3 regions of the Paenibacillus sp. FSL R7-0179 genome follow, and region 1 is predicted to be linked to each of the others. Evidence: predicted binding sites of a transcription regulator. Region 1 holds the regulator's gene; each other region holds the start of a gene.
The links. Region 1 encodes Rex, which represses fermentation and respiration genes when NADH is low (regulators of the CRP and FNR family bind a similar motif). Its sites were predicted from a motif close to TTGTGAAATATTTCACAA; they were not measured.

Region 2: the regulator Rex is predicted to act here: its motif matches at 1,288-1,305, upstream of MKX63_RS21190 (flavocytochrome c).
Region 3: the regulator Rex is predicted to act here: its motif matches at 1,431-1,448, upstream of qoxA (cytochrome aa3 quinol oxidase subunit II).

What each region holds. Positions count from the first base shown of each region.
Region 1 is NZ_JBBOCC010000001.1:3,745,236-3,748,325, reverse strand. It holds gene MKX63_RS16515 (amidohydrolase) at 1-1,123, opposite strand, end outside; gene MKX63_RS16510 (redox-sensing transcriptional repressor Rex) at 1,113-1,763, opposite strand; gene dinG (ATP-dependent DNA helicase DinG) at 1,903-3,090, opposite strand, start outside.
Region 2 is NZ_JBBOCC010000002.1:1,076,910-1,079,999, reverse strand. It holds gene MKX63_RS21190 (flavocytochrome c) at 1-1,272, opposite strand, end outside; gene dcuS (DcuS/MalK family sensor histidine kinase) at 1,400-3,013, opposite strand.
Region 3 is NZ_JBBOCC010000002.1:141,777-144,866, reverse strand. It holds gene MKX63_RS17410 (polysaccharide deacetylase) at 61-1,215, opposite strand; gene qoxA (cytochrome aa3 quinol oxidase subunit II) at 1,715-2,731, shown strand; gene qoxB (cytochrome aa3 quinol oxidase subunit I) at 2,776-3,090, shown strand, end outside.

The sequences.
Region 1 (3,090 bases):
GAGGCTGATCAATATCCAGCGCGATGAAGTCGGCCTTCATCCCTGCTGCAAGCCGGCCTACCCCGCTCAGGAAAACAGACTGCGCCCCGTACTCCGTAGCCATCAGCAGCGCCTCAGGAGCCGGTACGGCTGTAGGATCACCGCTTACGCCTTTATGGATCAGAGCCGCCAGCCTCATCTCTTCAAACATATCCAGGTTATTGTTACTAGCAGCGCCGTCTGTACCCAGGGAGACCTTAACCCCGGCTCTCAGCAGCTCAGGAACACGTGCAACCCCGCTGGCCAGCTTCAGGTTACTGCCGGGATTATGCGACACACCAACATTATAGCGGGCCAGAATCCCGATCTCCTCATCGTTCAGATGAACCCCGTGGGCAATGAGCGAAGGACGGGTGAACATTCCCAGCTTCTCCAGATGCGCGACTGGACGAAGACCGTAGTCGGCCACGTTCTGCTCCACTTCATGGCGCGTCTCGGACATATGGGTATGCATCGGCAGATCCAGATCATGCGCAGCCTCCACGAACTTCATGAAAAACTCTGGAGGACAGGTGTACGGGGCGTGCGGCGAGAGCATGGTAGTGATTCTGCCGTCAGCCTTGCCGTGCCAGTTACGGGCAAAAGCAACCGCTTCAGCGAGCTTCGCCTGCTGCACCTCTTCCGGACACAGCCCAATCACGCCGCGCATTAGCACCGCTCGAATACCGGATTGCTCTGTTACTTCCGCAACACGGTCCATATGATCATACATATCGAGGAAGGTGGTTGTGCCGCCCTTCAGCATTTCCAGCACGGACAAAGAGGTTCCCCAATATACATCATCACCAGTGAATTTCTCTTCCATCGGCCACATCTTCTCCTGCAGCCAAGTCTGAAGCACCATATCATCGCCGTATCCGCGCAGCAGCGACATGGCCGTATGTCCATGGGTATTGACCAGTCCCGGCATGAACAGCAGACGGCTGCCGTCTACGACCTGGGCGCCAGCCTCCACTACCGGCTCAGCTTCACCTATGTAAGTAATCAGATCATTCGCCAGGGTCATATACCCGCTCAGAACCGGCTTATCGCTGCCCGGAACCAGAAAGTGCCCGTTCTTGATTATCGTGATCTTACTGCTCATCTTCAGCCTCATCCTTTCCATCATGCAAATAATAGGCCAGGCTCTGCAGATCTGTGGTGAAATCTGCGGCATGAATCCGGATATTGGCAGGCGTCTTGAGAATAACCGGTGCGAAGTTCAGAATCGCCTCGATGCCGGAGTCCACAAGAATATCAGCTACATTCTGGGCTTCGCTGTCAGGTACGGTAATAATCCCGATCCGGATGCCCTGGGAGCGGATGGTATCGCTCAGCTCCTCCATCGGCTGCACAACCAGCGAGTTGATCTGCTGGCCCACCTTCGGCGGGTAGGCATCGAAGATCGCAGTAATCTTCATCGTATCCTTCAAGTAAGCGTTATAGTTAGACAAGGCATGACCGAGATTACCGGCTCCAACCAGTGCAACATTAATTTGCTGATCAAGCTTGAGAATATGGCGGATCTTCTCAATCAGATAGGATACATCGTAGCCGATGCCCTTTCGGCCGAAATCACCGAAATAAGCGAGGTCCTTACGGATCTGGGCGGGATTCAGATCAAGCTTCTGGCCCAGCTCCTGAGAAGAGACTGTGGAAATTTCACGTTTTTGGAGATCGTTCAGGAAACGCAGGTACACTGGGAGCCTGCGCACGACGGCCTCCGATATTTTATCCGATTTCATGTATTCTCCTCCTTAAAAGTTGTGTTAGACCCTTACAATTATAGCAACCGTGCCCCCCCGCCTGCCGGAGCGGCAGGACAGGGCGGGAACGGATCTTCAGGTTTATCATGACTTATTAATAATAGCAATAGCAGATGAATTAGGAAACCCCGCCGTCCTCCAGCCATTCGGCAATTCTCGGGACCATCTGCTCGGTGAGCATATGCTCCATCTTGGGACCGGGGAGTGAATACAGGAAGTACTTTCCGTAATGCGATTCAATGACTCTGGTATCGTACACAATTACGATGCCCCGGTCCTGCGCCGTGCGGACCAGCCGCCCGAAGCCCTGCTTGAAGCGGATGACAGCCTGCGGCACGGACAGCTTCATGAACGGGTTCTTCTTCTGTGCCTGAAGCAGCTCCGACTTCGCTTCTGCCAGCGGGTGATTCGGCGGCTGGAACGGCAGTCTGACAATCGCCAGACAGGTCAATGCTTCTCCGGGGATATCCACCCCTTCCCAGAAACTGCTGGTACCCAGCAGGACCGAGGCCGGGCTGTCCTGGAAGCGGCGGATCAGCTTGCTCCGGCTGCCGCCTTCCACACCTTGTCCGAGCACCGCGATATCCTGGGAGGCAAGCGCCTCCTTCAGCGGATCATAGACCTGCCGAAGCATCTTATAGGAGGTGAACAACACCAGCATCCGCCCCCGCGTGGTTACAGCAGTCTCGGCAAGAGAGTGAACGAGGGTGTCCACAAAGCGGGCATCCCCTATGCTTCCCTTGACGCTCGGGAAGTCGCGGGGAATAACCAGCAGAGCCTGCTCCCTGTATTTGAACGGTGACGGAAGCAGCGCTGTCATCAGACGACCCTGCTCCGCAGCTTCACCAAGACCCAGGTTATCGATCATAAACTGGAAGGACTTATCCACGGATAAGGTGGCCGAGGTCAGGATGATACTCTTCTTCTTGTCGAAGAACAGCTCCCTGAGCTGGGTACTGACATCAACGGGAACAGCATACATTTGCAGAGACTTCCCCTTATAATTACCGCTTCCCTCCAGCCAATACACGATATTCTCATCGTTCAGACTCATGAAAAAGCGGATCTGCTCTCTAATGGATGCCAGATCCTTGAATAACCCGCCGATATCAGTCACAAGACTGTCCGAGGAGGATTGGCTGTCCGTGTCACGCATCTCACTGAGCATTTTGTCACCCTTGCGGATAATGTCGCTTAGACTGAGGTTCAGTGTATTCTCAAGGGCGGCCAGCTCCTCCCAATCCTTCGGCTTCTTGCCCGGCTGCAGGCGCGCCACCAGCTGGCCTGCTTCACCGGCTCCGGCATC
Region 2 (3,090 bases), on a different contig from region 1:
ATCCGACTTACTCTTCACCGCACTGTTCCATGTATCCACGGTGGTCTTAAGTGCAGCGGCCGGAACCTTCATCTGATCCGCCAGTGCTTCGATGGTATCTGCGGTCTTGACCACACCCATCTTGATGTATTGATCTACCGCCTTGACACGGGATTTCACTCCGGCGTCGAACACGAGATAAGCGGATTTCTCAGGAAGTGTATTAATGGAAGCCGTCACCTTGTCACGGGTATCCATCTCATTGCCGAAGCGCTTGCCCTCAGCAGATACAAGAATGGCTCCTTCGCCCCGGACCGCTTCACCGATCAGGTAGGATTTCTCCTGCTGTACAGTCGGGTGAACCTGAATCTGGTCCAGGTCTACGGTAGTTCCGCCAACCTTCTCAATCATGGTAATGCCGTCGCCGGTGCTGCCAATCTGATTGGTCGTTACCAGCCCTTGCAGATCCGGGCGAACCTTGGCAATCAGCTCTTTGTTGGCCCCGAAGCCGCCGGTGGTTACGATAACCGCTGCTGCGCTGATCGTTTTGTCATCGGCCTGGTTGAACAGCACCTTCACGCCGTTCACCTTCCCGTCCTGTACCGTAAGCTCCTTCACATCCGCATTGACGAACAGCGGAATGCCCTGCTCCTGAACATTGCGGACAAGTCCGGCTACAAGATATTGTCCCACGGCCGAGCCGTCCTCCGGACGATGGGTACGCTTCTCCTTCATACCGCCGGTAATTGTAATATTGTTCAGGCGGATTCCGATGGAATCGAGCCAGTCAATGGCACCTGCGGATTGATCCACGAAGAAGTGCAGCAGCTCCTTATTGTTCGTATCATGTCCGCCCTTAAGGGTCTCTTCATAGAACAGTTCGTTGCTGTCTTCGATGCCCTGCTCCTTCTGGAACTTGGTCTGCGAGGCATTCATCCCTGAGGAGGATTTGGTTGTATTGCCGCCGGCTACCGGCATTTTCTCTAAGATAACCGGGTTCATGCCGGCCGCTTTGGCTTCCAGGGCAGCAGACATTCCTGCACCGCCTGCGCCGACGATGACGATATCATATTTATCTTTTAACTGATCGTACGGAGTATAGCTCGCTTCGGATGCTCCCGACACGGCCTCTGCCTTCTCTGTAGGTACAGCGGTTGCTGCCGGCTCTGTGGCCGCGCTGCCCGCTTCCTTGCTCTCATTCTTGCTGCCGCCTGCATTGTTGTTTCCGCAGCCTGCAATGACCAGCATCACGGAGAGAATGAGGATCAGCGCCGCTGTTAATCTCTTATTCATGTGAGTTGTGCCCCCTTGTGCATATTTTCACAATTATCATAGCGCCAAAGAAGCAGTTTATGGAACCTTCCGTAAGTTATTAAAGAGTTTTGTAACTAAAGTAAGCGGGCATGCGGACCTTAAATGTTCACATACCCTCCTCCTCCTTCACCTCATAAGGCACATCCACGATAAAATGCGCTCCCGGCCCGCAGCCGGCGGCAAGCTCAAGATGACCGCCAAGTTTGTCTACACTTTTCTTCACCAGATATAGGCCGATTCCCCGTTGTTCCCCCTTGGAGGAGTAGCCCTGAGCGAAGATTTTCTCCCCCAGGCCTGCCGGAATTCCCGGACCGTTGTCGCTTACCTCGCATAGCAGCCGCCCCTCTTCATATTGAAAAGCAAGCTCCACCCGCTTCACGGGTTGCCCGCAGAGCTCCTCCAGTGCCTCCAATGCATTATCCAGCAGATTGCCGGCAATCGTAATCAGCTCATGAATCACCTGCGGATCGGCCGGCTCCGGCAAAAAACTGTCTCCAGTCAGCACCAGCTCCATCCCTGCTTCGCGCGCCCGGCTCAGCTTCCCCAGCAGAAATCCGGCCAGCACCGGGTCCTTGATCTGTCTCGTGATCGCCCCAATCTCCTTCTGGTAATTGCTTACCGTCCCCAGAATATATTGCTGCAGCTCATCATACAGGCCCATATGCGTCATGCCCATAATGACATGCAGCTTGTTCATGAACTCATGGGCACCGGAGCGCAGCGCTTCTGCATAGACCGAGACTCCCGACAGCTTCTCCGCCAGCACAGCCAGCTCGGTCTCATCCCGGAAGGTGGCAATCGCGCCAACGATATTCCCGTTCACCCGGACTGGCAGGCTGTTCACCAAAAGAGAACTGTCTCCCAGCTCCAGCTCCTGGTCCTGTATCCCCTCTCCCTCAGCCAATACCCGCTCCAGCCCCAGCTCCGGCCAAAACTCGGCAATCTGCCGGTTCATGGCGCTCCCGCCAATCCCCGCTGCCCGCAAAAGCCGCTGCGCCTCCATATTAAGGATGGTAATCCGCGCCTGCTGGTCTACGGCAATAATTCCCTCCCGCGTGGATTCCAGCATCGCACTGCGTTCCTGGAGCAGCTTGGAGATATCCTCCGGCTCCATCCCGAACACCATCCGCTTGATCTGGGCCGCCAGAATGAATGCTCCTCCCGCTCCAAGCAAGGCTCCCGAGACCAGAATCGCAATGATCGTCCACTCATTCAGCAGGACCAGCCGCTCGACCCGCTCCAGGGACAGACCGGCAATGACCACACCCACCTGATGCCCCCGGTTGTTATAGACCGGCACGAAGCCGCGCAGGGATCTGCCCAGCGGACCGGCCCCTTCGGAGATGCTCTCCCCTCCGCGCAGCGATATCTCCTGACCGCCTCCCGCAAAGGGCAGACCGACCAGCGAAGCATCCGGATGGGAATAGCGGATTCCCTTCATATCTGTCACGACCACGAACATAATATCATTGCGGCGGGCGATTCTTGAGGTGTAGTCCTGAATCTCCTTGCTGTTGCCCTCACTGAGTCCCTCAGAGACCAGCGGAATCAAGGCGATGGTACGGGCAATCGTAATCGCCTTATCCTCCAGCGCCTGCCGGGTCTGCGGAATAATCTGATTGCGGAAAATAAAATATAAAATCAGCAATACCAGCAGCACAACGGCAGACACCATGACGGCGATCATTGTGCGCAGACTGTAGCTTTTTTTCCTGGCCACTTGCGTGATGACCTCCCTTCGTATCCTATTCCCTTCGAACTATATTAGTTGAGCCTGAGTTTGTAAAGCTACTCCTC
Region 3 (3,090 bases), on a different contig from region 1:
AAAAAAGAGCAAGCTGCGGATTACCCCGCAGGCTTGCTCTTCTCTATTGACCCTTACGGATCAGCGTTTATCCTTCCAGAAATTGAGCGGCTCCATGTCCTTAGTAATGAGCTTGAAGGTATAGCCTTCCTTTTTCAGCGTCTCCAGAATACGCGGCAGCACCTTGAGTGTAGCCTTCTGGTCATGCATCAGAATTACCGGATTGGTCTTGGACGCCTTCAGCTTATTCACCTGGTCCATCACGGTGTTATAGATTCTGTCGCTGTTCTGTTTGTATTTCCAGTCGTAGGAATCCACGTTCCAGTCCCAGAGATGATAGCCCTGTGTCAGGACTTTATCGCGGAAGGACTTGGTGAAATAGGGCTTGCTTCCGTATGGCGTACGGATCAGTGTGGTGCTTACTCCCGTCAGCTTCTTCAACGTTGCATTGGCCCCTGACATCTCGGCAAGCGCCGCTGACGGAGAAGCATAGAATTTCTCCTGGCGGTGAGTCACACCATGCAGCGCTAAGCCATAGCCCTCCTTCGCAATTCTCTTCACCTGGGCGGGATGCTGATTCATGTTGTTCCCCAGCATGAAGAAGGTCGCCTGTACGTCATATTTACTCAGGATGTCCAGCAGCTCACCAGTCGTCGCTGACGGGCCGTCGTCGAAGGTCAGGTATACGGTCCGGCCCGGCTTGCCCGGATCAGCGGGTGTAACCGGAGTGGAGGGAGTCGCTGGCGCTACCGGAGCCTTCGGCTTCAGGTCGGCAGCATATTTATCAGTAAACGCTGCATCGGTAAGCTGTGCCGAGCCGTCCTTCACACGAAGTAAATATTTATCTCCCACATAGGAAATGCTATACCCGAGGTACCCGCTGACCTTCAGCGGAGCCATGAGCTTGCCGTTCTGCACAAAAGTATTCATAGGCACGGCCGTGCCGTCCTTCAGCACCGCACCTCCGTCCTTGCTCAGCAGGGTAAGCGAACCCGTCCCGCCAGCTACGTGAATCCCGTTCGTCAGGCCGGTAAGGGTCCATTTCAGCTCATCCGCAAGTGCACGCAGCGGTACATAATAGGTGCCTTTTACGGATACAGCTTCAATCGCACTTAATTTATCGTTGACTCCGAGTTTAAGTGTAGTGCTAGTAGCTTTGGCGTTAGCCGGGACCTGCACAAGCCCCATAATTAGGAATAAAGACATGAATAAGAGCAGAATTTTCTTGATGCGCACAGCAGCCGTCTCCAATCTATGTATATTTGTCTATCACTTTATCATATATACTTTCAACGTAATTTGAGAGATTGTAACCGGAAGCTAAAAAATTGTTACTCTTATGCAATGATAATTGAGGGTTCGCCATTATTTTCAGAAAGCACGCAATTCTCGTCGAATGCTGTCACAGCAGGTGTTACACGGTTAAATCAGCGGTTTTTGGCCCAGAATAATTGTGACAAAATTAATAACAATATCGGAATTTTGAACAAAAATTGAACAACCTTAAAATTAGCTAAAGTGCGCCACTACAGTGATCTTTATCATACCCTTAGGGAGTTGTAACAATTTGATCACACATATTTAACTTGTTCGCCATTTTTAAGGTCTATTTTATATATTTATACAAAATATGTATTTTGCATTATGGGTAAGTAGTTCTTACTATAGATACAGATCAATGTACTCCCGTTAATGAACGGCGAATGAAAAGTAGTATTGAAGGAAGGAGTTCTATATGAAAAAAAAGGGACCGTTATACGCTTTGTTTCTAAGCCTGATCCTTCTCCTGCCGGGATGCAGCTCAATCGCTGTTCTGAACCCGAAGGGACCGTCTGCAAGGACGTTATCTGACACCATCTTGCTCTCTATTCTTGTGATGCTCGGGGTTCTGGCTGTTGTCTACATTCTGTATATCTTTGTACTGGTGAAATATCGTGCGAAGAAGAGTAATGAGGGCTACATCCCTGAACATGAGGAAGGCAACAAGGTACTGGAGGCCATCTGGATTATCATCCCGATAATCATCGTAGCCTTCTTGTCCGTTGTTACCGTCAAGACGACTAACGAAGTGGAGAATGTGGCTGCGGACTATCAGGATCAGACGCCGCTGGTCATCTATGCTTCCTCTTCCAACTGGAAATGGCATTTCAGCTACCCTGAGGAAGGGATCGAGACGGTTAACTACGTGAATATGCCGGTGCATCGTGCGGTAGAATTCAGAATGTACTCATTCGGCACCATTACCAGTCTTTGGATTCCACAGCTTGCCGGTCAAAAGTACGCGATGAGCGACATGCTGACAACGCTTCATCTCTCCGCTGATACAGAAGGCTCTTATATCGGAAAGAACGCGAACTTCAGCGGTAAAGGCTTCGCCCACATGGAATTCGAAGCGCTTGTCCTTAGCAACAAGGGTTATGAGGACTGGGTGAAGGAAGTAAAGGAAACTGCGCCTAAGCTGACTGAGGAAGAATTCAAAGGCCTGCTGGCCACAGACTACCTCGGACGCAAAACGTATTCCTCCACCCATCTGGAGTTCAGCCCTCCTCCTGGAGACCACGGCGAGCATATGAGCGGCGGCGGCAAGGAGATGGATATGGACAACGGCAATCAGGAGCATCAGGATAACAAGGAAATTCATCCGTCTCCCGAGCCGTCCAGCGGAACAGAATTCGACAGCGAGCCTCATCCGGATGTCGACCAGCCGCTGCCAAGCTCCCCTGTGGATGAAAGCACACACGAAGGACACTAGCTCTCTTGCGAGCTTAATGCAACACACTGAAAGGAGCTACCCTAATGGATTTGGACAAATTTAAGGTTCACGGCGAACCCTTGATATACGGGGCCATGATCAGTATTGCACTGGCAACCATCGGGATTCTCGTAGGGCTTACCTATTTCAAGAAATGGGGCTATCTGTGGCGCGAATGGCTGACCACCGTTGACCACAAAAAAATCGGGATCATGTACATCCTCGCGGCGCTGCTGATGCTGTTCCGCGGCGGTGTAGATGCGATGATGATGCGTCTGCAGACGGCTGCGCCGGAAATGAAATTCCTCGATGCGCAGCATTACAATGAGGTCTTCACCACCCATGGTCTGATCATGATT